Regions from separate parts of the Sphingomonas sp. AP28 genome, predicted to be linked through region 3. Evidence: riboswitches for the same ligand, from Rfam matches in the RefSeq annotation. Region 3 holds a riboswitch; each other region holds the start of a gene.
What was found. A riboswitch is a leader RNA that binds a small molecule or an ion and turns the genes downstream of it on or off. The one in region 3 is predicted to bind cobalamin.

Region 1: it holds a riboswitch for cobalamin, as region 3 does, so the genes downstream of both, AC1MH0_RS10525 (TonB-dependent receptor) here and AC1MH0_RS07335 (TonB-dependent receptor plug domain-containing protein) in region 3, are expected to answer to the same signal.
Region 2: it holds a riboswitch for cobalamin, as region 3 does, so the genes downstream of both, AC1MH0_RS03155 (DUF1636 domain-containing protein) here and AC1MH0_RS07335 (TonB-dependent receptor plug domain-containing protein) in region 3, are expected to answer to the same signal.

The regions. Positions count from the first base shown of each region.
Region 1 is NZ_CM155283.1:2,309,676-2,319,418, reverse strand. It holds rRNA gene AC1MH0_RS10555 (23S ribosomal RNA) at 1-297, shown strand, start outside; rRNA gene rrf (5S ribosomal RNA) at 522-636, shown strand; tRNA gene AC1MH0_RS10545 (tRNA-Met) at 760-836, shown strand; gene AC1MH0_RS10540 (TetR/AcrR family transcriptional regulator) at 1,372-1,989, opposite strand; gene AC1MH0_RS10535 (MFS transporter) at 2,095-3,297, shown strand; gene AC1MH0_RS10530 (zinc-dependent alcohol dehydrogenase family protein) at 3,336-4,349, shown strand; gene AC1MH0_RS10525 (TonB-dependent receptor) at 4,705-6,744, opposite strand; cobalamin riboswitch at 6,914-7,150, opposite strand; gene AC1MH0_RS10520 (Arm DNA-binding domain-containing protein) at 7,276-7,668, opposite strand; tRNA gene AC1MH0_RS10515 (tRNA-Leu) at 7,842-7,928, opposite strand; gene AC1MH0_RS10510 (complex I NDUFA9 subunit family protein) at 8,041-8,994, shown strand; gene AC1MH0_RS10505 (undecaprenyl-diphosphate phosphatase) at 9,053-9,743, shown strand, end outside.
Region 2 is NZ_CM155283.1:710,640-720,382, reverse strand. It holds gene AC1MH0_RS03180 (FAD-dependent oxidoreductase) at 1-1,360, shown strand, start outside; gene AC1MH0_RS03175 (UBP-type zinc finger domain-containing protein) at 1,357-1,662, shown strand; gene AC1MH0_RS03170 (peptidylprolyl isomerase) at 2,009-2,686, shown strand; gene AC1MH0_RS03165 (NAD(P)/FAD-dependent oxidoreductase) at 3,050-4,666, opposite strand; gene cobO (cob(I)yrinic acid a,c-diamide adenosyltransferase) at 4,721-5,326, shown strand; cobalamin riboswitch at 5,492-5,687, shown strand; gene AC1MH0_RS03155 (DUF1636 domain-containing protein) at 5,860-6,267, shown strand; gene cobT (nicotinate-nucleotide--dimethylbenzimidazole phosphoribosyltransferase) at 6,264-7,277, shown strand; gene AC1MH0_RS03145 (histidine phosphatase family protein) at 7,289-7,846, shown strand; gene cobS (adenosylcobinamide-GDP ribazoletransferase) at 7,843-8,595, shown strand; gene AC1MH0_RS03135 (cobyric acid synthase) at 8,536-9,743, opposite strand, start outside.
Region 3 is NZ_CM155283.1:1,615,426-1,625,168, reverse strand. It holds gene msrB (peptide-methionine (R)-S-oxide reductase MsrB) at 1-194, opposite strand, end outside; gene budC (meso-2,3-butanediol dehydrogenase) at 211-972, opposite strand; gene AC1MH0_RS07345 (DUF4126 domain-containing protein) at 1,133-1,597, shown strand; gene AC1MH0_RS07340 (TonB-dependent receptor) at 1,646-3,709, shown strand; cobalamin riboswitch at 4,006-4,205, shown strand; gene AC1MH0_RS07335 (TonB-dependent receptor plug domain-containing protein) at 4,322-6,220, shown strand; gene AC1MH0_RS07330 (ABC transporter substrate-binding protein) at 6,316-7,032, shown strand; gene AC1MH0_RS07325 (FecCD family ABC transporter permease) at 7,029-7,997, shown strand; gene AC1MH0_RS07320 (ABC transporter ATP-binding protein) at 7,988-8,767, shown strand; gene alr (alanine racemase) at 8,860-9,743, shown strand, end outside.

The DNA of each region.
Region 1 (9,743 bases), 690 kb from region 3:
CAGAACGTCGCGAGACAGTTTGGTCCCTATCTGCCGTGGGCGTCGAAATTTGAGAGGAGTTGACCCTAGTACGAGAGGACCGGGTTGAACATACCTCTGGTGTACCAGTCGTTCCGCCAGGAGCGCAGCTGGGTAGCTATGTATGGACGGGATAACCGCTGAAAGCATCTAAGCGGGAAGCCTCCCTCGAGATAAGATTTCATAGAGCCGTCGGAGACCACGACGTTGATAGATCGGATGTAGAAGTGCGGTAACGCATGGAGCTAACCGATACTAATTGCTCTATTCGCGCTTGAGAGTCTCACACCATCAATGACAACACTGGGCAACCAGCTAGCCATTCGATAGTGCGGATGATTAAGACGACGCCAGATTGCCAATCCCCTCGCCGTCGAGGGATTGGTCACAAATATACCACTAACCTTGCACGGTATCGATTTTAAAACCCTCAGGCTTCGCCGCAAGGCGAAACCCGAGGGACCCAGATATGAACGCAAACGCATGTCGCACCGGCTCCATTGCCTGGTGGCTATAGCGTCGGTGTCCCACCCGATCCCATTCCGAACTCGGCCGTGAAACCCGACTGCGCCAATGGTACTATCGCTCAAGCGATGGAAGAGTAGGTCGTCGCCAGGCATTGAAGCTCGTGCAACATGCATTCACACCATATCACAAACCCATTCACAAACGTCTCATACACTCAGTTCCGCACATGCGGACACTCGGGCCCCATCAAAGCACAGCTTGATGGGATCTTGGCGCGGGGTGGAGCAGCCCGGTAGCTCGTCAGGCTCATAACCTGAAGGTCACAGGTTCAAATCCTGTCCCCGCAACCAATACTATAGAACCTCGACACCACGCCGCCCTTACGGGCGGCGTCGTCGTTTTTACCGAGCTATGGTGCGTTCGAGTTGCTTCGCATCCGAGATGGCGGCGATTCAACAATCTCTGCTGAAAGATCTATATTTCTACTCGCCGCATGGATTTGCAGAGCATCACGAACAACTTCGCTTGCGCGATCGTAATATCCCAAAGCCACCTGACTACGCACGTAGTCACATATTGTCTTCGTTAAAGACACATGCAGAGTATGAAGTGCAGCCATATCGCAGACTTAGCTGCTTGCGCTAGGGGTGTCACCCGAAATCGGGCAGTAGGCTGAGCCGTTCTCTCAGCGATCGCGACCAGACCTTCACTCCATGATGCGTCGCCGGATAAGCCTACGCCAAGGATCTTCGCGTCCGGTGGTAAATACCGGTAATCAAACCACTGCGGCGAAAATGAACTGACGGCCGAAGTTGGAGAGCTGGGAAGAGTTCGCGAGTGTCTGCTTGGGGGCCAAGCGGAAAGGCCATGATGGAAGAAGCCAAGTCAGGTGCACGAACTGCGGATGCTGTCGTCCCACGCGGCCATTGCGTGCTTGACCCCTGATCGTATGGCGTTTGCGGGTACCGCGTCTCGCGCTTGTATCGAAATACCCAGCACGAGTCCGTCGTACAGCGCGACCAACCCCGTGACATCTGTGGCGGAGTCGAGATCGCCCGCGTTCACGCCGGCAGTGATACATCGGTGTAGCGCCTTCCGGGTGACGTCGCGCTCGGATCGGGTCAGCGCCCGGACCGGCTCGCTTGCCTCGGATGAGATCATTCCGGACAACGTGACCATGCAACCGGTGGGATGCGCAAGGTCGGTCTGTACCGCGACCGACGCCATCAATGCCTGTTCCAGCCGTGCGCGCGGCGGCAATCGTTCGTCGTCGAGCGCGTCGACGATGCGGCCATGCAGGTCCAGATACCGCGCCAGCGTTTCCCGATACAGCGCCTCCTTCGAGCCGAATGCGGCATAGAAACTCGCTGACGAAATGTCGCCCATCGCGTGACGCAGCGTGAGGAGCGATGTGCCCTCATACCCGTGCTCCCAGAACAGGTGCATCGCGCTGTCCAGCGCCGCATCCCGGTCAAAGCCACGCGGTCGTCCGCTCAGTGCCATAATTCTCCGCTCCTGGCGTTGTGGATTAGTCGATCCATTATTCGTTGACAAGCGGCCTTCGGTCCTTGAATGCCTTGGATCAGTCGATCCAGAAGTGAGTGTTCCGTGCCTCCAAAATCGAGTCCGACCGAAGCCGGCGCGAGCGAGACGCTGCCGATCTCAGCACTGCTGGCGCTGGCGATGACCGGCTTCACCGCAATCCTGACCGAGACGCTTCCTGCCGGGCTGTTGCCGCACATGGCAGCGGGGCTGGACGTATCGGAGTCGCTCGCCGGGCAAACGATCACGGTCTATGCCGTCGGCTCCTTGCTCGCGGCGATCCCGCTGACGCTGTACACGCAAGGGTGGCGCCGCAAACCGACGTTGCTGGTCGCGATTTTCGGCTTCCTGATCTTCAACTGTGTGACCGCCATATCCACCTCCTACGCGCTGACACTGGTGGCGCGGTTCATGGGCGGGGTCGCCGCGGGCCTCGGTTGGGGGATCATCGCGGGATATGCACGGCGGATGGTCGTCGCGCCGCTGCGGGGCAAGGCGCTCGCGATCGCGATGGTCGGTACGCCGCTGGCGCTGTCGATAGGCGTGCCCCTCGGGGCGATGCTGGGCACGACGCTTGGCTGGCGCATGGCGTTCGGGCTCATGCCGATCACCACGCTCGGCCTGATCGGTTGGGTGGTGTGGCAGGTGCCGGATTTCCCCGGACAGCCTACTGAGCAGCGATTGTCGATCGCGCGCGTGTTCGGCACACCCGGCGTACGGACCGTCTTGGTCACGCTGTTCGCGTGGATTACGGCGCACAACATCCTCTATACCTATATCTCCCCGATCGCTGCGCTATCGGGCGCGCAAGGCAGGCTCGACCTCGTCCTGCTCGAGTTCGGACTTGCCGCGCTAGTCGGAATCTGGGTCACGGGCGTGCTGATCGATCGGGCGTTGCGGCCGCTCGTGCTCGTCAGCCTTGCGGTGTTCGCTGTCGTTTCCCTAGCGTTCGGGCTGTTTGCCGCAACCCCCGAGGTGATGAGCGTTGCGACGATTCTGTGGGGGCTGTCGTTCGGCGGCGCGGCGACCCAGCTTCAGACCGCGCTTGCCGATGCCGCGGGGGAGGGCATCGATCTGGCGAATGCGATGCTGACGACAGTATGGAACAGCGCGATCGCCACGGGCGGGATCGTCGGCGGCGTGCTGCTCGATCATCTGGGTGCAGGGGCGCTTGCTTGGGCCGTCCTTGCGCCGACGCTGTTCGCCCTGTTGCTCGCATCCCGCGCAAGCCGTCACGCCTTCAAGTCCGGTCCGAGGGCATTCGATTGAAGCACAGGTCGCGGAATCAATTGACGCAGGAGACTTTGATGAAAGCCTATCATATCGGCGTCCAGAACGGCATCGACGCCCTCGTCGCGGCGACCCGCCCCGAACCCGTCGCGGGCCCCGGCGAAGCGCTGGTCGCGCCGCGCCTCGTCGGCTTGATCAGCCGTGACGTTCAGTTGCTACGTGGCACCTACGGTCCTCGCCAGTCGGAGACCCGTATTCCGATGTCCGAAGGCGTCGGCGAGGTCGTCGCGATCGGAGAGGGCGTGACCGAGATTGCTGTCGGCGACCGTGTCGTCTGCGGCCATTTCGCGAACTGGCTGGACGGTGCGTTCCGCGCGGACGTGTTTGCACACGATATCGGCATCACGCACGACGGCTGGCTGGCCGAGCGCATCGTCCTGCCCGCCGCGGCCTTGATCCGCGTGCCGGACGCGCTGGCCGACGCGGATGTCGCAGGGCTCGCCTCAGCAGCGTTGACGGCCTGGAACGCGCTGATCGAGATCTGCGACGTCAAGCCTGGCGACACCGTCCTGTGCCTCGGTACCGGCAGCGTCTCGCTGGCGGCGCTGAAGATCGCCACGGCGCGTGGCGCGCGGGTCGCGATCACCTCGTCGCACGATGCGAAACTCGAGATGGCGCGCGCGCTCGGTGCGGACATCGCGATCAACTACCGCACGTCCCCCGATTGGGCGGCCGAAGTGATTGCGAAGACGGACGGCAAGGGGGCCGACATCGTGATCGAAACTGGCGGCGTCGATACGCTGGGACGGTCTATCGCAGCGGCCGCGGTCAATGCGCGGATCATCGTCATCGGTGTGTCGCCAGGCGAGGGGCCGGCGATCCCCGATTACCTGTCCCTCGTCCTCAAGAACGTGACGATCCGCGGAATCGCCAACGGCAGTCGCGCGATGTTCGTCGACCTGCTCGACTCGACGGTCGTGAACGGGATGACGACCGTCGTCGACCGGACGTTCGCCTTTGACGATGCGCCGGCCGCCATCCGCTACTTTGCCGCCGCCGGACACCTCGGCAAAGTAATGATCGCGTTCTGACCACGTTCTCTGGTGCCAGCCGCCGAGGCGGGCTCAAAAGGCCGGTTTCATCCATTTTACAGCTCTTGTGAGCGTAAAAAGCGAAATGAACGAAAGTCCGACGTCGGTAGGCGGGGAAAGTCGCGGGAATGACCGTAACTAGGTCTTTGCCGGCCCCGCGCTGCGGGGCAGTTCCGCCCACACCCGGACGTTCCGATGGGCCACTCGCAGTCTCCAAAGCGGACATCCGTTCATCGCTGTGACGAGCAGCGATTTCGCGGGGTCAGCCACATGCGTTGGCACGGGAACGTAGAAACGGCATCCCGATCAAGATGATCGCCAGCTTCATTCGAGACTAGCGATCATCTGGCGCTGCTTAGAAATTCACCCGGGCACCCAGGCGCAAGGTGCGTGGCTCAACTACGCGGCTCAACCGACCGTCGGCCGGTCCCGCGGTATCGAACGAGGGAATATAGGACTCGTAGAAATAGGCGATGTCCTTGTCGCGGCCGTCGAGGATGTTGAGCACCTCGCCGTAAACCTCGAACCGTCCGATCTTGCGAGCCGCCCGGACGTTGATGACGGTGCTTCCTGGATCCCGGACGCTGTTGTCTTCGATCAGCGGATAAGGCCCGAGGTGACGGACGCGAACGCTTGCCTCCCACGGATTGAGCACCAGCGCGATCCCGGCGGATGCGGCGTTCTCGAAGGCGTTGGGAATGCGGTCGCCATTGTCGTAGCGCGATCGGCTTGCCGTATAGTTGCCGTCGATCGCAAGCCACGGCCTGGGCCGCCAGAACGCCACCAGTTCATAGCCACGACGCTCGCTCGCGCCGGTCGGCTCGACCGCGTTGGAATCTCCGACGAAGCGCAGTTCGCTGTCGACGTCGAGCCACCAATAGGTCGCGGTCAGCGTAATGCCGGGTAACTGCCACCGGGCGCCGACTTCACGGCCGGTGCCGCGGACCAGCACAGGCACCGGCGTTTCGACGTTTACCGCGCCGCGGACGTCGTTAGAGTGGAACCCACGTCCCCAGTTGCCGTAGAACTCCAGCCGGTCGGTCGGCGAGTACGCGATCGACGCCTTGGGCGATAGGATCGTGTCGTCGCCGCTGCCTTCGCCGGCCAAGACCGCCGCCTGATCGCGCGCGCGAACGACGTAATGATAATAGTCCCCGCGAACCCCACCGATCAGGCGGAGACCCGCAGCCGGCGTCCACGTCGCCTCGCCGTACACTGCTGCCGACGCTTCCTCGACATGGTAGCGGCCGAGCGACGACAGGAACGATCGCGCGCTGGTGCGGTACACACCGACGCTGCCGATATGGTCGTAGCGCTCTTCGGTACCGAGCGAGACGGCGAGGGTCGGTGCTAGCGTCCAGCGCCTTTCGCCCGTCGCGCCGACGATCCAGCGTTTGTCGAACTGGCGGATCTGCGCGCTGGTCCCGTCCGGATCGGTGTAGGTCGGGTTCGAGTACATCGACCAGTTGTAGAACTGACCATAAACATTGGCGTGCCAGTCAGGCTGGCGCACCGCGACGTTGCCAACGAGCCGTGTCGTTTCGCCGCGTGCAGTCGGATCGGGTGAGCAGAACACGTCCTTGCAGAGCGCGGTACCGATGATGCGCTCGGGAATCTGTTCGGTCGGACGCCAGGTCGCGCGGTAGGCGTTGAGCGACGCTTCGATCTGGCCTGCACCAGCTGGAGCGGTATATTTCGCGAAGCCAGATGCATGTTTTAGATGCTCGGGCTCCTCCCAAGGTCCGTCATAGACCTTGGTCTGCGCAACGAGCGTCAGCTTCCCCGCACCAATCCCATCAATCGTCCCGCCCGCGGCGATCCGACCATAGCCATAAGAGCCGCCCTCGACCGAAAGCCACGGCCGGGCAAAGCTGTCGATCGTGGTCATGTAGGCAGCCCCCGCGAGCGCGAAGTCGCCGCCATCGGCACGGTATGGCCCTTTGCGAAAATCCTCGCGCGCGACGATCTCCGGGATCAGTCCGTTGAGATCGAGATAGCCCTGGCCATGACCGTGGGTGCGCAGGTTCATTTGCACCCCGTCGATATAGGTCGTGAAGTCCGATCCATGATCGAGATTGAAGCCACGCAGGAAATACTGGTTGGCCTTGCCGCTTCCCGAATGCTGCGCAGCGACCATGCCAGGTATCGCTTCTAGCAGTTCGGCAACGCGTAGCAGCGGGCGAACCAGAAGGTCGGCACCGGCGACGGTGCCCTCACTCGCTGCATGCGCAACACCGATCTTTGCTTCGCCTCGGCCGAACACGACTATGTCGTTCGGTACCTGTGTAGGCACAGCCTCGGTGGCGTGCACCTGAGCCCATGCGGGTGTGGTGCTACATGCCGAGGCGATAGCCACGCATTCGAGCCATTTTGTTCGTAATCTTAGATTCTTCATGTCCGTCCCCCGTGCGCCAAGCGACTTCGGACGGGGGCGTCCGCTTTGAACGGTCGGCACGCGTCGGCAGGCGGACGCAAGCGCTCGCGACACGAACCGATGCGACCCCCGCCGCTCGTTCGTCGCTCAGACGGAAGAACCGTGCCCCGACCATCCCCTGGACCAAAGCAAGAGCGACCAGACGCTGGCAGGTCTCCTGGCTCACGGGTCGTCGCTCGACATACGGCCTTCCCGGATCTCGGCCGTTACGGCGTTGGTCCAGTGGCTGCACCCTCCGAAAGAGGACGCGATGTACGTCTCACTCGCCGCTTACAGTTGCAGGGACAGCCTCGGCTTCGGGAGAGTATCTCCCACACCGTGTTCCCTATTAAGTCCCTCTCGGGACACCAGCGCGATCATTGCCCGACCAACAATATCAGCCGGGCCTTTGGCGTACCTGTGACGGTACCAATCCGCAAGGTTCGTGAGCGGTCATATAAAGATTCCTTTATATGACGCTTGCCTCTGCCGTAAATTAATACCTGTGGAGGGTTAGTCTGCGCCGTGCAGGCGGGCACGGCGAATTCTGAAACAGCGCTCTCGCCAGCCAGGGGGTTCCCGCTCCGATTTTGTAATATATTCCTCAGCGACGATCGCGAACGTGTTCGCCGCCTTCAAGGTCGCCTCGATACGATCGGACCGCTTCTTCTCGGATGGATCGACGCCGACGGCGATCGGCTTACGCGCCTCACCGGCGCGTTCACGCGCCTCCTTTAACGACACATCCGGATAGCGGCCTAAAGACAGCTTCTTTTCCTTTCCGCCGATCCGGTACTTTAGTCGCCACAGCTTGCCGCCGGACGGCTGGATCGAGGAAGAGCCCTCGTTCGTCCGAGAGCTTGAGGGGCTTTGCAGCAGGCTTGGCAGCGCGGATTGCAACGTCACTCAGAGGCATTGGGGGCCACTCCAGAAGCTCATTCGCCGTGGCCCCCACCTTGCCCCCCAAAACTGTCCGACTATGCGCGGACAGGGGCGAACAGCAGCGACCAGATCGCGCCGCCTTATCGCAGATTTCCGTTGATTTCTCAACTGTCCGCGGATCACCGCGAACAGGAAAATGGTGCCCGGAAGAGGACTCGAACCTCCACGACCTTGCGATCGCCAGCACCTGAAGCTGGTGCGTCTACCAATTCCGCCATCCGGGCACGGGGTAGGAGGGCGCCTCTAGGGGAGGGTCGCGATGCTTGTCAACACGCCTCTTGCTGGGGCAAGGGGTTATTCGTGATTGGCAGGCAAAACAAAGTGGACGGACGCGCGATGAACGACAAACTGGTGACGCTGATCGGGGGTGGCGGTTTCGTCGGCCGCTATGTCGCACAGGCGCTGCTGGCGACGGGCGCGCGCGTCCGTATCGCGCAGCGCGATCCGCGGCAGGCGTTCTTCCTGAAGCCGCTCGGGGGGCTCGGCCAGACGCAGTTCGTCGGTGCCGACGTTACCAAGCCCGAGACGATCGCACACGCCGTGCACGGCTCGGACGTGGTGGTGAACCTGGTCGGCGTGCTCGCGGGCGATTTCCAGCGCGTCCAGGCACTCGGCGCGCAGACAGTGGCGCAGGCGGCGGCGAAGGCCGGCGTCGGTGCGCTCGTGCACGTATCGGCGATCGGCGCTGATCCCGCGTCCGCTTCGGCCTACGGCAAGTCCAAGGGACAGGGCGAGGCAGCGGTGCTCGAGGCGTTCCCGAACGCGACGATCCTGCGACCATCGATTGTGTTCGGCCAGGAAGACCAGTTCGTGAACCGCTTTGCCGGGATGATCGCAAAGGCGCCGGTGGTTCCGGTGCTGCGCGCCGGCGCCAAGTTCCAGCCGGTGTTTGTCGGCAACGTTGCCGACGCAGTGGTCGCAGCGGCGTCCGATCCCGAGACGTTCGGCGGCAAGACCTTCGAACTCGGCGGGCCTGACATCATCACGATGGGCAATCTCATCCGCTGGATCGCCAAGACGATCGGCCGTAATCCTTCAATCGTCGAGTTGCCGGACTTTGCCGGAGCGCTGATCGCCAAGGGCGGCTTCCTACCGGGCGCGCCGATCACAAAGGACCAGTGGACGATGCTGCAGACCGACAATGTCGTCACCGGCACCGATGGCCTCGCCGCGTTCGGGATCGAAGCAACGCCGTTGTCGACGGTCGCACCGGGCTGGCTGGTGCGTTTTCGCAAGGCCGGGCGGTTCGGTCGTCGCGCCGAGACGCATGCGGAAGTCCATGTCGCCTGATCCTGCGCGTGCTACCTACCGCTGACACTGCCCTGACCTACCGCGCCGGAGCTCCCGCTTGACCGAACTTCTCACCGTCATCCTCCTCGGCATCGTCGAGGGGATCACCGAATTCCTGCCCGTCTCCTCGACCGGGCATCTGATCCTCGCGACGCGGCTGCTCGGCTATGACGCGGGGCGCTGGGAGGTGTTCAACGTCGTCATCCAGCTCGGCGCGATCCTCGCGATCGTCGTGCTGTACTGGCGGACGTTCTGGGCGGTCGGCATGGGGCTGTTGAAGCGCGAGCCGAAGTCGTGGCTGTTCCTGCGCAACTTGGTAGTCGCGTTCATCCCGGCGGCGGTGATCGGCCTCGCGCTGCACAAGCATATCGAGGCGCTGCTCGGGAACGCCGAGGTCGTCGCGATCGCGCTGATCGTCGGCGGCTTCGCGATCCTCGCGGTCGAGCGGTTCGCGCCGCGCAGCGACATCAGCGGCGTTGCGGACATCCCGCTGAAAACAGTGATCGGCATCGGCTTTCTCCAGTGCCTTGCGATGGTCCCTGGCGTCAGCCGCTCCGGTGCGACGATTCTCGGTGCGTTGGCGCTGGGCGTCGAGCGGCGCACGGCGGCCGAGTTCAGCTTCTTTCTCGCGATCCCGACGATGCTGGGGGCCAGCGCGCTCGAACTGCTGAAGAACCGCGACGCGATCGCGAGCGGCGGCGGTGTCGGGCTTGGCGCGATCGCGATCGGCGCTGCGGTGTCGTTCGTCG
Region 2 (9,743 bases), 900 kb from region 3:
CGAAGGTTGCACCGCGCTGCCGTTCGATCCCGCGCACCTGCGTGCGCTGATGGTCGGGTCGGCGGACGTCGGCGAGATCGTGATGCGCGCGCTGATCCTGCGCCGCGTCGGCCTGATCGAGCAGGGCAGCGGGGGGACCGTGATCGTCGGCGTGCCGGGCAGTCCCGATGTCGTCCGGTTGCAGGGATTTCTCACGCGATCGGGGTATCCGAACATCGTCCTCGATGCGGCATCGGACGACGAAGGACATGCCTTAGTCGAGCGGACCGGGGTCGCTTCGAGCGACCTGCCGCTCGTGGTCTGTCCGAACGGTGCGGTGCTGAAAAGACCGTCGGATATCGAGGTGGCCGCGTGCCTCGGCATTACCCCCGACCTGGATCCGGACGTGGTCTATGATGTCGCGATCGTCGGCGCGGGGCCGGCCGGGTTGGCGGCGGCGGGGTATGCCGCGTCCGAGGGGCTGTCGGTGATCGTGCTCGACGAGCGTGCGATCGGCGGGCAGGCGGGGGCATCGGCACGGATCGAGAATTACCTGGGTTTTCCGACCGGCATTTCGGGGCAGGCGCTGGCGGGGCGTGCGTTCAACCAGGCGCTGAAGTTTGGGGCGGAGATCGCGATCCCGCTGACCGTCGAGCATCTCGATTGCGACGAGGATCGGCCTGCGGGCGACCCGCTTGCGCTCGAACTGCCGGGCGATCGACGCGTCCGATCGCGCACGGTGATCGTCGCGTCGGGCGCACGGTATCGGCGGCCGGACATCCCCGACCTGGCGGAGTTCGAGGGCGCGGGCGTGTCGTATTGGGCATCGCCGATCGAGGCGCGATTGTGCGAGGGCGAGGAGGTCGCGCTGGTCGGCGGCGGCAACTCGGCGGGGCAGGCGGTGGTTTTCCTAGCGCCGCGCGTGAAGCACCTGCACCTGATCGTGCGCCGTCCGTTGGCCGCGACGATGTCGAAATATCTGATCGACCGCATCGCCGCGCTGCCCAACGTGACGATTCGCGTCGGCACCGAGATCGTCGGGCTGGAGGGCGAGCGCGCGTCCGGGCTGACCGGCGCGGTCTTCCGGCAACGCAGCGACGGTGCGGAGACGCGGTGCGCGATGCGGCACCTGTTCCTGTTCATCGGCGCCGACCCCAATGCGGGCTGGCTGAAGGGCTGCATCGATACGGACGAGAAGGGGTTCATCGTCACCGGCGGCGCCGCGCTGCCGTTGCAGACGAGCCGGACCGGGGTGTTCGCGATCGGCGACGTCCGCGCGGGCTCGACCAAGCGCGTCGCGGCGGCGGTCGGCGAGGGCGCGGCGGTGGTCGCGCAGATTCACATGATATTGGCCGACATGGTGGAAAGGCGCGCAGGATGATCTACGGGTGTACGCATATGGAGACGATCCGCGACGTGACGCCGAGCGCGAAGGGGTGCGAGGAGTGCCTCAGGATCGGCAGCGAGTGGGTGCATCTGCGGTTGTGCCGGGAATGCGGCCATGTCGGCTGTTGCGACGACTCCCCACACCGCCACGCGACCGCACACTTTCACGCGACACGGCATCCGATCATCGAAGGGTATGACCCGCCGGAGGGCTGGGGCTGGTGCTTCGTGGACGAGACGATGGTCGATTTGCCGGACCAGACGCCGCAAGTGGGGCCGATCCCGCGGTATGTTTGAGAGCTACCCAGCGCAAGAAGTTTCGGACGAACTGGCTACAGGTACACCACCCCGGCGAAGGCCGGGGCCCAGTTGGTATGGCCTGAGTGACAAAGCGCAAACCTACATTACCGACGTTCCCCAACTGGGCCCCGGCCTCCGCCGGGGAGGTGCCTACTCGGACGAATGGAACTAAGCCGAAGCGCTCGCTGGTGCATGCTGAGCGGTGCAAAACGTACGTTGGTACCAACGGTGATCACCGGTTTACTCCACGTCACTAGATACCCCTCCACGCTTGCCTCGCCGCAAACGGACAGGTAGCCGGCCCCGATCGGTAAAGGCGTGAGTGATCGAAATGCGGCGTTTGATGATCGGCTTCGTAGCCCTTGCGGCCTTGGCCACGGCAGGAACGGCGCAGCCGGCAAGGCGGTCGGTACAGCGCGCCGAACCGGGACCGAAGCCGGGCCTTGTTCGCGTGCGCTTAGTCACGTCAGAGGGGCCGATCCTGTTAACACTCGACGCGCGCCACGCACCGAAGACGACCGCGAATTTCCTCGCCTATGTCGATGACGGCCGGTTCGACGGCACCGATTTCTACCGCGCGAGCCGCCAGAAGTCGGCCCCGAAGCTCGGCTTCATCCAGGCCGGCATCCGCACCGATGCGCGCCGGATCCTGCCACCGTTTCCGCTCGAGACCACGGCGATGACCGGGATCAAGCATCTCGACGCGACGATCTCGATGGCACGCGGGATGACCCCGGCGTCGGCGGGCGGGAATTTCTTCATCACGATCGGGCCGGCGCCGGTGATGGACGCGCGCGCGGGGTATCCGGGCTATGCGGCGTTCGGGCATGTCGTCGCGGGGATGGACGTGGTGAAGCGCATCCTCGCCAAGCCTACGGGGGGCGGCATGGATGCGTTCAAGGACCAGATGATCCTGAAGCGCGTGGCGCTGGTCAGTGCGCGGCGGTTGGACGGGGTGGCCAAGCCGACGGGGTTGCCACGAGCTTGGTTGATCGAGACGGGGCCGCAACGGCGGAAGTGAGTTGAGGGCGATCTGAAGTTTGTCGGATCTTAGGGTGAATTGCCACGATCGCACGCATTGCCATCGAATATGCTAGGCCTGTCGAACGCGACGGCCTTCCGCATTCCCCACCTCCCCGGCGAAGGCCGGGGTCCAGTTGCGAAGGCCTGAGCACCTGAACGCCGGGCGCAGTTACCACTGTTTCCCAACTGAGCCCCGCCCTCCGCCGGGGTGGGGTGCTCCAGTTTGATGCTGATGGTCATGCTTCAAACCTAAATGCCACAACCGTCTATGTTACCCCGCGAAGACGGGAGCCCAGGGTCACGACTGCCAACGTTTGTGGCTCCTGGACCCCCGCCTTCGCGGGGAACAGTAGCGTCCGAGTCAGGCCGTCAGGCTGAGCGCAACAGCCTCCGCCACCTTGATACCGTCGACCGCGGCGGAAAGAATGCCCCCCGCATAGCCAGCGCCTTCGCCCGCCGGGAACAGGCCGGCGGTGTTGAGGCTGACGAAATCGTCGCCTCGCGTGATCCTGACTGGCGATGACGTCCGTGTCTCGACGCCGGTGAGCACCGCGTCGGGATGGTCATAGCCAGGAATCTCACGCCCGAACGCAGGCAGAGCCTCCCGCAACGCAGTGATCGCAAACTCCGGCAAACACTCCGACAGGTCGGTCATGTGGACGCCCGGCTTGTACGATGGGATCACCGACCCGAGCGCAGTCGACGCGCGGCCTGCGAGCAGGTCGCCGATGCGTTGCGCGGGCGCCTTGTAGTTCGAACCGCCGGCGACATAGGCGCGCGATTCCCAGTGGCGCTGGAGTTCGATCCCGGCGAGCGGGTGGCCGGGATAGTCGCGCTCCGGGTCGATGCCGATGACGATCCCCGAGTTCGCGTTGCGTTCGTTGCGCGAATATTGGCTCATGCCGTTGGTGGCGACGCGGCCCTCTTCGGAGGTCGCGGCGACGACGGTACCGCCCGGGCACATGCAGAAGCTGTAGACCGTGCGGCCGTTTTTGCAGTGGTGCGACAGGCTGTAGGCCGCCGCGCCGAGATCCGGGTGGCCGGCGCATGGCCCGAAGCGTGCTTCGTCGATCCACGACTGTGGATGCTCGATGCGGACGCCGATCGAGAAAGGCTTGGCCTCGACATGGACGCCCCTGGCATGGAGCATCTCGAACGTGTCGCGCGCGCTGTGGCCGACGGCGAACACGACGTGGTTGGCCTCGAGATAGTCGCCGGTGCTGAGATGCAGGCCGCGGAGTTGGCGGGTACCGGCTTCCTTGACGATGTCGAGACCGTCGACGCGGGTCGAGAAACGGTATTCGCCACCGAGTGCCTCGATCGTCTCGCGCATGCTCTCGACCATCGTGACGAGGCGGAAGGTGCCGATATGCGGGTGCGCTTCGGTGAGGATTTCCGGGGGCGCGCCGGCCTTGACGAACTCGGTCAGGACCTTCCGGCCTAGATGGCGCGGGTCCTTGATCTGGCTCCAGAGCTTGCCGTCGGAGAAGGTCCCGGCACCGCCCTCGCCGAACTGGACGTTGGATTCGGGGTTGAGGACGCTCCTGCGCCAGAGGCCCCAGGTGTCCTTGGTACGCTCGCGAACGACCTTGCCGCGGTCGAGGATGATCGGGCGGAACCCCATCTGCGCGAGAATCAGGCCCGCGAAAAGCCCGCAGGGGCCTGCGCCGACGACTACCGGGCGGGGGCCGGTGTAGTTCGGGCCTGACTTGGTGACGAAGCGATAGCCGGTGTCGGGCGTGCGCTGGACGTGGCGATCCTTCCTGAAGCGCGTGAGGACGGTGTCCTCGTTCTTGAGCGTGACGTCGACCGAATAGACGAGCTGGATGTCCATCTTGTCGCGGGCGTCGTGTGCGCGCCGCGCCACGGTGTAGCGGATCAGGTCGCGCGGAGTGACGCGCAGGCGGTCGCGGATCGCGGCAGGGAGCGCTTCGTCGGCGTGGTTGAGCGGCAGCTTGAGGTCGGTGATGCGGAGCATGCCGCACGCTCTAGCGCCGCGCGGCGCGATCCGCCATCGGGGGCAGGAGAGGAGATGATCATGCGGACCGACGACGAGCAGAATGCCAAGAGCGCCAAGCGGAAAGAGGTCCAGGACCGGATCGTCGCGAGCAAGACGATCGAGAAGGGGCTGATCATCGTTCACACCGGCAAGGGCAAGGGCAAGTCGACCGCCGCGTTCGGCATGGCGGTGCGAATGATCGGGCATGGGCGCAAGGTTGGCGTCGTGCAGTTCGTGAAAGGCGCGATGGCGACCGGCGAGAAGGCGATCTTCGACGCGTTTCCGGATCTGTGCGAGTTCAAGCCGATGGGAGAGGGGTTCACCTGGGACACGCAGGATCGCGCGCGCGATATCGCTGTGGCGCGCGAGGCGTGGGACGAGGTGAAACGGATGGTTGCCGACCCGTCCTATGCGATGGTGGTCGCGGACGAGCTGAATATCGTGCTGCGGTATGACTATCTGCCGGTCGACGAGGTGCTGGCGGTGCTGGCGGCCAAGCCTGAGATGACCCATGTCGTGGTGACCGGGCGGAACGCGCCGGATGCGCTGATCGAGGTGGCGGACCTGGTGACGGAGATGACGCAAGTGAAGCATCCGTTTCGGTCCGGAGTGAAGGCTCAGGCGGGCGTGGAGTTCTGAGCCCAACGTCATGCCGGGCGCGTTCCGGCATCCACGGTTCCGCAAGCTCGGCGGTGGTAGGTATGCGGACGGGTGGACCCCGGAACTAGTCCGAGGTGACGGAGTGATTGGGACGGGTGCCTTCAATCATCGGGTGTTGTCTTGCGCCTCTTCATCCGCCCGCGTAACGCTCGACCTGCGACAGGTTTTCCCGAGGCGGCAACGCTTATGGAAATGAAAATGGGAACGGGAAACACCCGGCTGCCCCTGCAACTGTACGCGGCGAGCCATCGTGCCTCATGCCATTGGGATGGTCCCGAGAAGGCGGCGCGGCCGGCGTTGACCCGCGAGCCAGGAGACCTGCCCGTCGCGGTCGTCTTTCGTTTGGCCAGGGTGCGCCGAACGGACGGGTAACACCCCGAGCGACGACATCGCTTCGCGTCGCGCGAAGGCAGGAGGCGTGCGCCTCTCGCCCTTTGCGCGGTGCGGGACCGACTGTCCCAAGGGGTTCCTATGCCAATTTCACGTCATTCTAAGATCGTCCGGGTACGGACATGCTGAAGCCGGTCGAGGACGGCGTCGCGGTGGTCGCGTGCAATACGTGTCGCCATTCCGCGGACTCGCGCGATGACGAGCAGGGCCAGCGTGGCGGCGCGCGGCTGGTCAGTGCGCTGAAGGCGGTGCAGGCGAGCGATCCCGCCTATGCCGACGTAGCCGTGCAGGAAATGCCGTGCCTGTTCGCGTGCCAGGATTTCTGCACCATCCATCTGCGCGCACCTGCCAAGGTCGGCTATGTGCTCGGCCGGTTCGAGCCCACCGAAGACGCCGCGCGCGCGATCCTCGATTACGCGCGGCTCTATGGCGAGAGTGCGTTCGGGCAGGTGCCGTTCAAGCAATGGCCGCAGGGGGTGAAGGGGCATTTCATCACCCGCACGCCGCCCGCCGGGTTCGTGGTGGAATGACCTTTTTTCCGACGACCGGGGCATTTCTATCGTCCTTGAGCGCGTTGCCGGAGCCCGACGAAGCCGCTCGATCGGCGGCGGTGACGCGGCAGGGGCAACTGACCAAGCCGCCGGGTTCGCTCGGGCGGTTGGAAGAGATTGCCGTCTTCATGGCCGGCTGGCAGGGCCATGAACGCCCGCGGCTCGATCGCGGCCGGGTGGTGGTCTTCGCGGGTAATCACGGCATCGTCGATCGCGGTGTCAGTGCGTTTCCGGCCTCCGTCACCGCGCAGATGGTGGCCAATTTCCAACATGGCGGTGCGGCGATCAATGCGCTGTCGCGCGCGGCGGGGCTCGATCTCAGAGTCGTCCCGCTCGATCTCGACCGGCCGACGACCGATTTCACCGTCGCGCCTGCGATGTCGGAAGAGGAATGCCTCGCGGCGATCAACGCGGGCGCCGCCGTCGTTGCGGACGCGCCCGATCTGATCGTGCTCGGCGAGATGGGGATCGGCAACTCGACCTCGGCCGCCGCGCTGTGCCTCGCCAGCTTCGATGGCTCGGCACGCGACTGGGTCGGGCCCGGTACCGGAGTCGACGACGACGGCATGGCCCGCAAGATCGCGACCGTGGAGGCCGGGCTGGCGCTGCACTGGGACGCACTGACCACCCCGTTCGAGACGCTACGCAGGCTTGGCGGTCGTGAACTTGCGGCGATCGCAGGCGCGGTCCTCGCGGCGCGTCTCGCTGGCATACCCGTCATGCTCGATGGCTTCATATGCTGTGCCGCGGTCGCGCCGATCGCCGCTGCGTGCCCAAATATCCTCGCGCATTGTCTTGCCGGCCACGTGTCGGCCGAGCCCGGTCATGCGCGCCTGTTGCGGGCATTGGACCTTGATCCCCTGCTGTCGCTAGGCATGCGGCTCGGCGAGGGAAGCGGTGCGGCCACCGCGACGTTGCTCGTTCGCGCGGCGCTGGCGGCGCACGACGAAATGGCGACCTTTGCCGAGGCGGGGGTCTCGGTCGCGTGACCGGCTCGCACATGCTGTACCTGATGCGGCATGGCGCTCCCGTCCGCGAAGGCCTGTTGCTGGGGCGAACGGACGATCCGGTGACGGAGGCTGGCGTTGCGGCGTGCGTCGCTCGAGCCGGGGGACTGGAGGTTGCCGCGATCATCTCGTCCGACCTGACGCGTACGCGCGACTGTGCGATGGCCATCGGCCGTGCGCGAGGCATCGTCGGCACGGTCGATCGACGATGGAGTGAACTCGACTTCGGGGCGTGGGACGGGTTGCGGCCCGCCGATATCGATCCCGCTGCCTTTACGCGGTTCCACGACGATCCGGACGCCGCCCCGCCGCCGGATGGTGAGCGATGGTCGTCGTTGCTGGACCGGGTCGGCGATGCCCTCGCGGCACTTCCGCCGGTGCCGACGCTGGTCGTGACGCATGGCGGCGCGATCCGGGCGGCGCTCTCGGACCTGTGCGGGTTCGACCGGCGCCAGACATGGGCGTTCGACCTGCCCTATGCCGCGCTCGTATCGCTGCGCATCTGGCCAGGGCCGGACCGGACGGCGCAGATCGTCGGGCTGGCGACGTGAAGCGCCTGATCGTCGCGTTCGCCTTCCTGACGCGCCTGCCGATGCCGCGGGTCGAGGTCGGAGCGGACGATTTCGCGGCCGCGATCCGGTTCTATCCGATCGTGGGGCTGGCCATCGGTGCGCTGGTCGCCGCGGCCGGTTGGGCAGGGGCGTTGATCGACCCCTGGACCGGGGCGTGCGCCGCCTTGCTGACCTGGATTGCCGTCACGGGAGCGTTGCACCTCGATGGACTGGCGGATCTCGCCGACGGGCTGGGTGCAGCACATGGTGACCGGACTCGCCTGCTCGCGGTCATGGCCGATCCGCATATCGGGAGCTTCGGCGTCGTCGCGATCGCGGGCCAGATGATCGCCAAGCTCGTGTTGCTGCACGCGGTCGGGCCGACAGGCTGGTGGCTGGTCGCCCTGGTGCCGTTTGCGGCCCGGATGGGGCCGCCTGCCTGGGCTGTCCTGTTGCCGCCGTTGCGGGCCGGCGGATTGGGCGCGGCGGTTGCCGGCGCGGTTCGCACGCGTGATCTGGTCGGTTGGGGAGTGGTCCTTGCGCTGACCGCGGTGGCTGCGCCGGGCCTGGTCGCAACGCCGATTCTCATCCTTGGGGCAGCAGCGTGGCTACGCCGCAAGCTGGGCGGCGTGACCGGCGACGCGCATGGGGCAGGGATCGAACTGGTCGAGACGGGACTGCTACTCGCGTCAGCCGCCGCCGTTGCCGTCGGCGTTTCGGCCGGCGTTCCGGCCGGCGTGCTGGGCTAGGTCGAGCATCGCATCGAGATCGAGGTGGCGTTCGAGCGTCGCGGCGATCGCATCGAGCGCGGCATCGATCGATGCCGCGTGGTCGGGTCCGACTGCATCGACGCCCAACCGCGCCAGCCACGCGGCGCGTTGCCCGGCAAGCGCGAACAGGCCGTGGACGTAGCTGCCGTGGACCAGCCCGTCGGCGCTCGTCGCACCCTCCGCGCTGCCGTCGACACGGTGGCCGACGGGGCGGCTCAGGTCGAGCCCGGTCGTCGCTCCCATGTGCATCTCATACCCTTTGAAACGTGCACCGTTCGCGGTCCCCTCGATCCGTTCGAGCGTCTTGGTCGGCGTGAGAACCGTGTCGATATCGAGCAGCCCTAGCCCGGCGATCGTCGTCGCCGCGCCTTCGATGCCGTGCGGGTCGGCGATGCTGCGACCGAGCATCTGGTACCCGCCGCACAGCCCGAGGACCGGCCGGCCGCGACGGTGATGCGCGAGGATATCGATGTCCCAGCCCTGCGCACGGAGGAAAGCGAGGTCGGGGATCGTGGCCTTCGATCCTGCAAGGACGATCATGTCCGCCTCGGGGATCGGCGTGCCCGGAGGGACCATCACGAGCGCGACGCCGGGTTCGAGCCGAAGCGGATCGAGGTCGTCGAAATTGGCGATCCGCGGTGTGATCGGGCAGGCGATCGTCACGCGGCGTCGGCTGGTTGCGGAAGGGCGCTCGAGTATTACCGCGTCCTCACTGGGTAGGCGCGCGGCATCTGGCAGCCACGGCACGACGCCGTAGCCGCGCCATCCGCTGCGCGCCTCGATCGCTCGATACCCGTCGTCGAACAGCGCCGGATCACCGCGGAACTTGTTGACGAGGAAACCGTGGATCATCGCCGCATCGGCGGGGTCGATCACCGCGCGCGTGCCGACGATCGAGGCGATGACGCCGCCGCGGTCTATGTCGCCGATTAGGATCACGGGGACTTTGGCGGCGCGCGCGAAGCCCATGTTGGCGATGTCGGCGGCGCGCAGGTTGATCTCCGCCGGGCTGCCCGCACCCTCGACGACGACGAGATCGCAGCTTGCCGACAATCGCGCGAAACTGTCGAGCACGTCGACGAGCAAGCCTTCGCGACCCTCCCGCCAGAGCGCCGCGGCGAGCGTGC
Region 3 (9,743 bases):
CCGCAATGCGAATCGAACTTGTCGGCGGACGCGAAAAGCGGCTCGCCCGAGACGATATCGACGTACAGACCGGGTTCGCGCGTGTTGAGATACTCGCCGGTGCCGGGCCGCTCGGTGCCGCTCTGCTGCGTGACGTGGAACTGCTCGGGAGTGAGCTTGGCGATCGCCTCGTCGGTTTTCTTGTAGTCGGTCATGGTGATCCTCTCGCGCTCAGGAGAGCGCCGGTTGGCCGTTCGAGGCGGACAGGCCGCCGTCGACCGGCAGGTTGACCCCGGTTATATAGTGCGCGTCGGCGCTAGCCAAAAACGCGATGGCGCCGGCGATGTCTTCGGGCTGTGCGCCGCGTGCCATCGGGATGCGCTCCTCGAACTTCGCGATCAGGTCGGGCTGGTCCTTCATGCCCGCGGTCAGCGCGGTGTAGGTCAGCGACGGGTTGACCGCATTGACGCGGACGCCGTGCTTCGCCTCGTCCATCGCGAGCGCGCGGGTAAAGTTGGTCACCGCACCCTTGGCGGCGCAGTAGAAGCTGTGGTTCCAGTCGCCGCCGAGGCCCGATACGGACGAGACGTTGACGATGCAGCCCTTGTTCGCGCGCAACGTGGCGATCGCGGCACGGCTCATGTGGACGACGCCGTAGAGGTCGGTTTCGATGACCTTGGTGAATTCGGAGAGGTCGCCTTCGTCGAGCTTGCCGAGATGGTCCACGCCGGCGTCGTTGACGAGCACGTCGATGCGGCCGAACTTGTCGACCGCGCGCGCCACCAGCGCCTCGCAGGCGGCCATGTCGGAAACGTCGGTTTCGAACGTTTCGACGGTCGTGCCATCGAGGCTGGCGGCGACCTTCGCGAGGCCGTCCGTGTCCTTGTCGCCTAGTACGAGCGTCGCACCTTCCGCGGCGAAACGACGCGCGGCGCCTTCGCCGATGCCGGAGGCGGCGCCGGTGATCACTATGATCTTGTCATCGAATCTCATCGATCGGTGTCCTGAAGCGTTGGGAGATACCGCGATGAACGACCGACATGCGTCCGGGTTTCCGTGCTGAATCAAAGGGATCGCCCGTCGGTTCAAACGGCGGACCCCGGTTGAGCTTGCGCGCGTTGATGCGGTCGAACCTGCTTTTCCGGAGATCACCATGCTCGCATCCTTCCTGATGGGCCTCGTCGGTGGCCAGCGCGCGATGACGCCGCTCGCCGCGGTCGCCATCGCCGCCGCTCGCGACGAACTGCCCGCCGACAATGGTGCGCCGAAGCTGCTGTCGCATCCCGTCGTCGCGGCGGGTGCGCTGGCACTCGCGATCGGCGAGATGGCGGGTGACAAGCAGAAGAGCGCGCCCGACCGGATCGTCGCGATCGGGCTGGCCGCGCGGTTCGTCACGTCGGCGATCGCGGGGGCTTCGCTCGTCCCGCGGCGGCAGCGGTGGATCGGCGCCGCGGTGGGTGGACTGACCGCGGTCGCAGCGTCCTATCCCGGCTGGCGCGCGCGGATGGCGGCAATGTCGCGATACGGCCAGACGCCGACGGGGTTCGTCGAGGATGCAGCGGTTCTGGCGGGTGCGGCGGCGATTGCGCGCAACGCGGCAAAGCTAGGCGCGGCCTGACGTCGGACGTGTATTCCGGGCGGGCGGAAAAGCTGCCATGCGGCGGCGATGATCCGTATCTCACTCTCTACGCTCGCCTTAGTGCTAATTTCGTCCGGGAGCGCGGTCGCGCAGACGACCGTCGCGCCTGCCGACCAGCCGGCTGATATCGTCGTCACCGGGCGCGGGCTTGCCGATGCGCCCGGCGATCGTGTGTACGACATCGTCACGATCGATCGCGACCGGATTCAGGCGAATGCGAGCAATCGCCTGGAGAGCGTGCTGGCCGACGTCGCGGGGCTTCAGCAGTTTCGCCGGTCGGACTCGCGCAGCGCCAACCCGACCAGCCAGGGGATTTCGCTCCGCGGGATCGGCGGGAATGCCTCCAGTCGCGCGCTGCTGATCTTCGACGGCGTGCCGCAGGCGGATCCGTTCGGCGGCTGGGTCGCGTTTCCGGCCTATGCGACGGGACGGCTCGGGCGCATCCGCGTGACGCGCGGCGGCGGTAGCGGGTATCAGGGGCCAGGGGCGCTGGCGGGGACGGTCGAGCTCGAGAGTGCGACGCCGGACCGGGCGGGGCCTTTCCAGGGCAGTGTCGCGTATGGCAGCCGGGATTCGGTCGATGCGCAGGGGTCGGCCGCACTGGTACGCGGGTCGGGGTTTGCCACCCTGTCCGGCGCTTACGCGCGGGGGGATGGCTTCACGCCGACCGTCGAGGAGAGCCGGGGGATCGTCGATCGCGCCGCGCCGTACGAGCAGGCGTCGGGGGCGCTGCGGACCGTCGTCGGGATCGGCGCGAAGACCGAATTGCAGATGAATGCGAGCGCGTTCACCGATCGACGCGACCGGGGGAGCGACTTTACCGACAACAAGAGCGAAGGCGCGGATGCGAGCGTCCGGCTGGTCGGGCGCGGGCGCTGGGGGTATTCGGCGCTGGCGTATCTGCAGACGCGGGCGTTCGCGAGCAGCTTCAACAGTATCAATGCCGCGCGGTCGACCGCGATCCAATCGCTGAACCAGTATAATACGCCGGCTACCGGGCTCGGCGGACGGATCGAGATCGCTCCGCCGCTGGGCGAGAGCATCACGCTGCGTCTGGGCGCGGATGTTCGCGATGTCAGCGGGAAGACTCAGGAGCTGTATACGTTCGTCAACGCGGCGCCGACGCGGCGGCGCGAGGCTGGCGGGAGTACGACGACGACCGGCGTGTTCGCCGATGGGAGCCTCGTCGCGGGCGACTTCACTTTCAGTCTTGGCGGACGGGTCGACTGGTGGTCGATCGATGGCGGCTATCTGTCAGAGCGGCCGCTGGCGGGCGGCGCAGCGCTGACCAACCTGCGCTATGCGGATCGCGATGGCAGCGAGACGACCGGCCGGGCGGGCGTGGCGTATCAGCCGGTCGAGGCGATCACGTTGCGCGCGGCCGGGTATCGCGGGTGGCGATTGCCGACGCTCAATGAACTGTATCGACCATTCCGCGTCGGCAACGATGCGACCGCGGCGAATGCGCTGCTGTCGCCGGAGCGGCTGACGGGGGTCGAGGGCGGGGTAACGCTGACGCCTGCGCCGGGCGTGAGCATTGCCGCGACGTATTTCTACAACCGGCTCAAGGACGCCATCGCCAACGTCACGACGACCAATCCGCCGCAGGTGTTGCCGGGTGTCGCCACCTACCGCGTCCGTCAGAACCTCGACGCGATCCGCGCGCATGGGTTCGAGCTGGATGCGTCGTATCGACCGGGGCCGTTTGGCGTGCAGGCATCTTGGTCGCACACGAACTCGAAGGTCGAGGGTTCGGGGATCACCGCCGCGCTGGACGGCTTGCGACCGGCGCAGACGCCGCGTGACCAGGTGTCGGGGACGGTCGACTGGCGGCGCGATGCGGCGGCGGTGTCGCTGACCGTGCGGCATATCGGGCGGCAGTATGACGACGACCAGAACACGCGGGTGCTCGATCCGGCGACCACGCTGGATGCGTATGCCGCGCTCCCGATCATGCGCTCGCTGATGGCCGAGGTGCGCGGGGAAAATTTGTTCAACGAGCGCGTTGAGGCAGGAATCAGCGGCGCGAACGTCGTCGAGCGCGCTACGCCGCGGACGATCTGGGTCGGGTTGCGCTATGGGCTTCGGTAAGAGTCAATCCGCCCGCAGCCAGGGCAAGAAAGACAGCATGTTTCCCCGCGAAGGCGGGGACCCAGTCTGGGCTCCCGCCTTCGCGGGAGAACAAGGTTGAGGAGCGTGCCGTTTGGTACGAGTCACCACCCCGGCGAAGGCCGGGGCCCAATTGGAAAGGTGGCAATAACGAGCCACCGCGCTCCGTTATCGACGTCTCCCAATTGGGCCCCGGCCTTCGCCGGGGTGGTGCGATGGACCGTGAGCCTGCTGGCCCATCAGCAGGCTCCGCGTTGACCCGTGATTGGGGCGCGACTAATGCCACCACCGTGAAGGGTTCCCGGCGACGGGATCAAAGGGAAGTCGGTGCGCGGATATGTCCGCAAGACCGGCGCTGTACCCGCAACTGTGACCGGATAGCGGCCACCCCGATGATGCCACTGGGTTTCGACCTGGGAAGGCGGAGTGGGCGCGGCGACCCGGAAGCCAGGAGACCTGCCTCTCACGGTCGATCCACTGCGCGGGCGGGTGTCCGGCGCGGACGAGTGCTCCGGTCATGCCGGGTTTCCTCGAGCGAGAGACGTCTGGCCGCCCGGCGAATGGTCGCTGGCGGTTCCGTTTAGGACGCAGCCGATGACGAAATTCTTCCTTCTCCTGAGCGCCGCGGCGATCGCATCGCCCGCCTATGCGCAGGACATTCCCGACCCCGACGCTCCCGAAGTCGTCGTCACCGCAACCCGCGCCGCACAACCGCTGAGCGAGATCGGCCAGGCCGTGACCGTGATCGACCGCGCCGAGATCGAGCGCCGGCAGACGGTCGTCGTGTCCGACCTGCTCGCGACCACGCCGGGCGTCACCGTCACGCGCAACGGCACGGTCGGCGCGCTGACCAGCGTCCGCATCCGTGGCGCCGAGGCGGACCAGACGCTCGTCGTGATCGACGGCGTGCGCGTCAACGATCCGTCGTCGACCGGCGGCGGCTTCAACTTCGGCAACCTCCTGTCGAGCTCGGTCGAGCGGATCGAAATATTGCGCGGCCCGAACTCGGTGCCTTGGGGTAGCCAGGCGATCGGCGGCGTCGTCAACATCATCACCGCCGCGCCGACCGAAGGCGTGCAGGCGCGCGCCAACGCCGAATATGGCTATGCCGACAGCGTGTTCGCGAGCGCGGGCGTGTCGGGCAAGTCGGGTCCGGTATCCGGATCGCTGACCGGCGGCTATCTGCGCACCGACGGCATTTCGTCGGCGGCCAGCGGCACCGAGCGCGACGGCTACCGCCAATATGGCGCGACCGGGCGGGTCGGCGTCGAGTTCGCGCCGGGCATCGGCCTCGACCTGCGCGGCTATTTCGCCGACAGTCGCGTCGCGATCGATGGCTTCCCGGCCCCTGACTATGTACTCGCCGACACTGCCGAATATTCGAAGACTCGCGAGGCGTACGGCTATGCCGGGTTGCATGCCAACTTCGCCGATGGTCGGTTCAACAACCGCGTCGCGTTCACGATCGCTGACATCAACCGCGACAATTACGACCCGAGCTTCGGCAGCGATCCGTCGTTCATCGGTCGCGGCCGCAGCGAGCGTTATGAATACCAAGGCGACTTCCGCCCGCTCGACCAGGTCCGAATCGTCGCAGGCGTGGAGCGCGAGAACAGCCGCTTCAACGACGGCTTCACGTTCGCGGACACCGGCATCACTAGCGTGTACGGCCAGCTGATCGTCAAGCCGCTCGATATCCTCACGATCACCGGCGGCGTCCGCAACGACGATCACGACGATTTCGGCAGCCACACGACGTTCGGGGCGAACGCAGCGCTCGCACTACGCACCGGCACCACCGTCCGCGCGAGCTACGGGGAAGGCTTCAAGGCGCCGACCTTGTACCAGCTCTTCTCCGACTACGGGAATCGCGACCTCGATCCGGAGACCGCACGCAATTTCGACGTCGGTGTCGAGCAAGCCTTCCTCGACAACCGCGCCCGCGTCGGGGTGACCTATTTCAATCGTCGCACGCGCAACCAGATCGACTTCCGCGATTGCAGCCCGGCCGAATTGACGACACCCGGTTCGATCTGCGCCAATCGCCCGTTCGGCGTCTACGACAACGTCGCGCGCGCCGAAGCGGACGGCGTCGAGTTTACGCTCGCGCTGCGTCCGGTCGACGCGCTGACGCTGACCGCCAACTACAGCTATATCGACATCGAGAACCGCTCGATCGGGGACAATTTCGGCAATGTTCTCGCACGCCGCCCCAAGCAGACCGCAAGCGTCGATGCCGATTACCGGTTCGCATTCGGGCTGTCGGTCGGCGGCACCGTGACGATGGTCGGCGACAGCTTCGACGACGCCGCCAACACCACGCGCCTCGACGGCTATGCGCTGGCTGGCGTGCGGGCGGAACTGCCGATCGGCGAGCGGTTCGCGGTCTATGGCCGCGTCGATAACCTGACCGACTCGCGGTACGAGACGATCGCAGGCTACGGCAATTACGGCCGCGCGGCCTATGGCGGCGTGCGGTTGCGCCTGAAGTGAGGCGCGGGGCGATCCTCCTCGCGCTCCTGCTGGGGGGCTGCGCAAAACCCCCCGGCGCGGGAGTAGGTGGGGGGATCGTCTCGACCAATCCGTGCGTGGATTCGGTACTGGTCCGCATCCTGCCGCCCGCACGGATCGCCGCGATCAGCCATTATTCGAAGGATCCCTCCGCGACCTCGATCCCGATCGCCGTCGCGCGCCGGTTTCGGGGGATCGCCGGGACCGCGGAGGAGGTGATCGCGCTCCACCCAGATCTGGTCATCGCCAGCACCTACACGCCGCCCGCGACTCAGGCGGCGTACGCGCGCGCCGGTCTGAAGACGCTGCTGGTCGGCATCCCCGACTCGATCGCGGAGAGCCAGGCGCAGGTCACGCAGATCGCCGACGCCGCCGGCGCACCGATGGGCGGCGCGCGGATCAATGCCGAGATCGACCGCGCGGTGGCGCGCTGGAGCCGCAAGGATGGGCCAAAGGATGACATGCCGTCGAGCGCGTTGCTCTATATCAGCGGCGATCTCGCGACCGGGGGGAGCACGTTGCTGAACGACATGATGACGCGCGTCGGCTTCCGCAACGCCGCTGCGACCTATGGCCTGACGCACACCGGCACGCTGTCCGCCGAGACGATCGTGACGCAGCCACCTGCCGTCGTGATCGCTTCCGAGCGCGAAAGCCGCGGTACCGCGCTGCGCCACCGCCTGCTGCCGCGCACACCGCAAGCCGTCTTCCCGCGCGCCCTGATCAATTGCGGCGGCCCGACGATCCCGCCCGCGCTCGAACGCCTCGCCGCGATCCGGGCGAGCGTGTCGTGACCCGCAGGCTCAAGCTCGTCGCGCTGGTCCTGCTGGTGATCGTCCTGTTCGCCCTGTCGCTAGGTTGCGGGAAAGTCTGGGTGCCGGCCTCCGCCTGGTTCTCCAGCGACCCGCGCTGGTGGATCATCCTCGAGCTCCGCCTCCCGCGTGCAGTCCTCGGGCTCGCGCTCGGCGCCACGCTCGGACTGTCGGGCGCAGTCCTGCAAGGCTATCTCCGCAACCCGCTCGCCGATCCCGCCGTCGTCGGCGTGTCGTCGGTCGCAGCCCTCGCAGCGGTTGCGGCGATCGTGTTCGGGCTCGGCTCCGGCCCCGCAATCTTCGTCGCGGCGATGTTGGGCGCAGGCGGCGCGGTCGCCCTGCTCGCCGCGCTGACGTGGCGGTCGCCGAGCGCGATCACCTTCATCCTCGCGGGCACGGTGTTGTCGAGCCTCGCCGGCGCACTGACCGCGTTCCTGATCTCGATCGCGCCGAACCCCTATGCGGTCGCCGAGGTGATCGACTGGATCATGGGTGCGCTGACCGATCGCGGCTGGGACGACATCAAGCTAGCGTTGCCGCCGATGGTGGTCGGCGCGGTATTGCTCCTGCTCACCGGCCGCTCGCTCGACGCGCTGGCGCTGGGCGAGGCGGCGGCGCGGTCGCTCGGGACACGGATGGGCCGCGTCCGGTTGCTGGTGGTGCTCGGCACCGGCCTCGTCGTCGGTGCGGGCGTCGCGGTGACGGGCGTGATCGGCTTCATCGGGCTCGTCGTGCCGCATCTGCTCCGACCGATCTTCGGCCACCGCCCGAGCGCCTTGCTGCTGCCCTCCGCGCTCGGCGGCGCTGCACTCGTGCTCGCCGCCGACAGCCTGGTCCGCCTCGCACCCGGCGCGGGCGAAATCCGGCTCGGCGTCGCGATGGCGATGATCGGCGCGCCGTTCTTCCTTGGGTTGCTGGTCAGGGAACGAGGTCGCGCATGGATCTGATCATCGAGTCGCTGGGCGTAAAGCTCGGCAAGCGCACCGTCCTGAGCGACGTGTCCGCGCACCTCCGCCCCGGTCGAGTCACCGCGATCCTCGGCCCCAACGGCGCCGGCAAGAGCACGTTCGTCAAGGCCGCCGCCGCGCTCGTCGACCGCAGCACCGGCGACGTCAGGCTCGACGCACAGGACGTCGCGACGATGGACCCACGCGCACGAGCCCGCGCGATGGGCTATCTCCCGCAGGACGCAACGGTCCACTGGAACATCGTCGCGCGCGACGTCGTAGTGCTCGGCCGCCTGCCGCATCTCGGCGCGCATGCTGCTCCATCGCTCGAAGATCATGCCGCCGTCGACCGCGCGATGCACGATACCGAGACGCAACATCTCGCCGATCGCCCGGTCGGCGAACTCTCCGGCGGCGAGCGTGCGCGAGTCCTGCTCGCGCGAGTGCTGGCGGGCGAACCGCGCTGGTTGCTCGCCGACGAGCCGCTCGCCAGCCTCGATCCGTCGCACCAGATCGACCTGCTCGCCCGCCTGCGCGGCTATGCGCTGGGCGGGGCAGGCGTAGCGATCGTCCTCCACGACCTCGTCCAGGCGCAACGCGCGGCCGACGACGCGCTGCTGCTCGCCGATGGCCGCGTCGTCGCGTTCGGTCCTGTCGAAGAGGTGATGACTCCCGAGACACTCGGCCACGTGTTCGGGGTCCGGGTGGCGCCGCTGGACGACGGCAATCGCCGCCTGCTCGTCCCGGTCGGCCGCATCGACATCGGCTAGGGCGAGCGACGCGGGAGCCGGTCCGGTGCAGACGAGGTGAAAGATCATCGACGTGCGGAGCCCGGTTCACTATCCCGCGCCGGGTGATCGACATTCCCGCCCCGCTCCGCCTGCGCCTCGACGGCGACGCCCTCGTCCAGAACTGGCGCACGCTCGGCCGCATGAGCGGCACCGCGGCATGCGGCGCCGCGGTAAAGGCGAACGGGTATGGCCTAGGCGCGATCGAAGTCGCACGCCGCCTCGCCGATGCCGGCTGCCGCGACTTCTTCGTCTCCAACTGGCAGGAAGCCGCCGAACTCGCACCGCTCGGCCTGACGGTCTCGGTCCTCCACGGCGTCCGCGAAGAGGATATGCCAGCCGCCGCGGCCGGCTTCGCCCGCCCGGTCCTCAACACCCCCACCCAGGTCGCGCGCTGGAAAGCGGTCGGCGGCGGCGCCTGCGACGTCATGGTCGACACCGGCATGAACCGCCTCGGCGTGTCGGCGGACGACATCGCGGGGGGGCTACTCGACGGCGTCCAGATCGAAACGCTGATGAGCCACCTAGCTTGCGCGGATGAGGATTCGCCGATGAACGCGGTACAGCGCGACCGCTTCGCGGCATTGGCGGGAACTACGACGGCAAAGCGGATGAGCCTGGCCAACTCAGGAGGCATCGCGCTTGGAAAACAATATGCGTTTGACCTGACACGGCCCGGCCTTGCTCTGTATGGCGGCATCCCACGGCCCGAATTAAGCGATCTGATCCTGCAAGTGGTCAGGCCCGAAGCCCAGCTACTACAACGGCGTCGCGTTCCTACGGGTGAGAGCGTCGGTTACAATGCGCAATGGTCCGCGCCTGTCGATACCTACGTGGGGATCGTCAACCTCGGCTATGCGGACGGCTATTGGCGGGGGTTTTCCAATGCCGGGACAGCGTCATCTGTCGCGGGCGACGATCAGCCGGTTCTCGGGCGCGTTTCGATGGATTTGGTGGC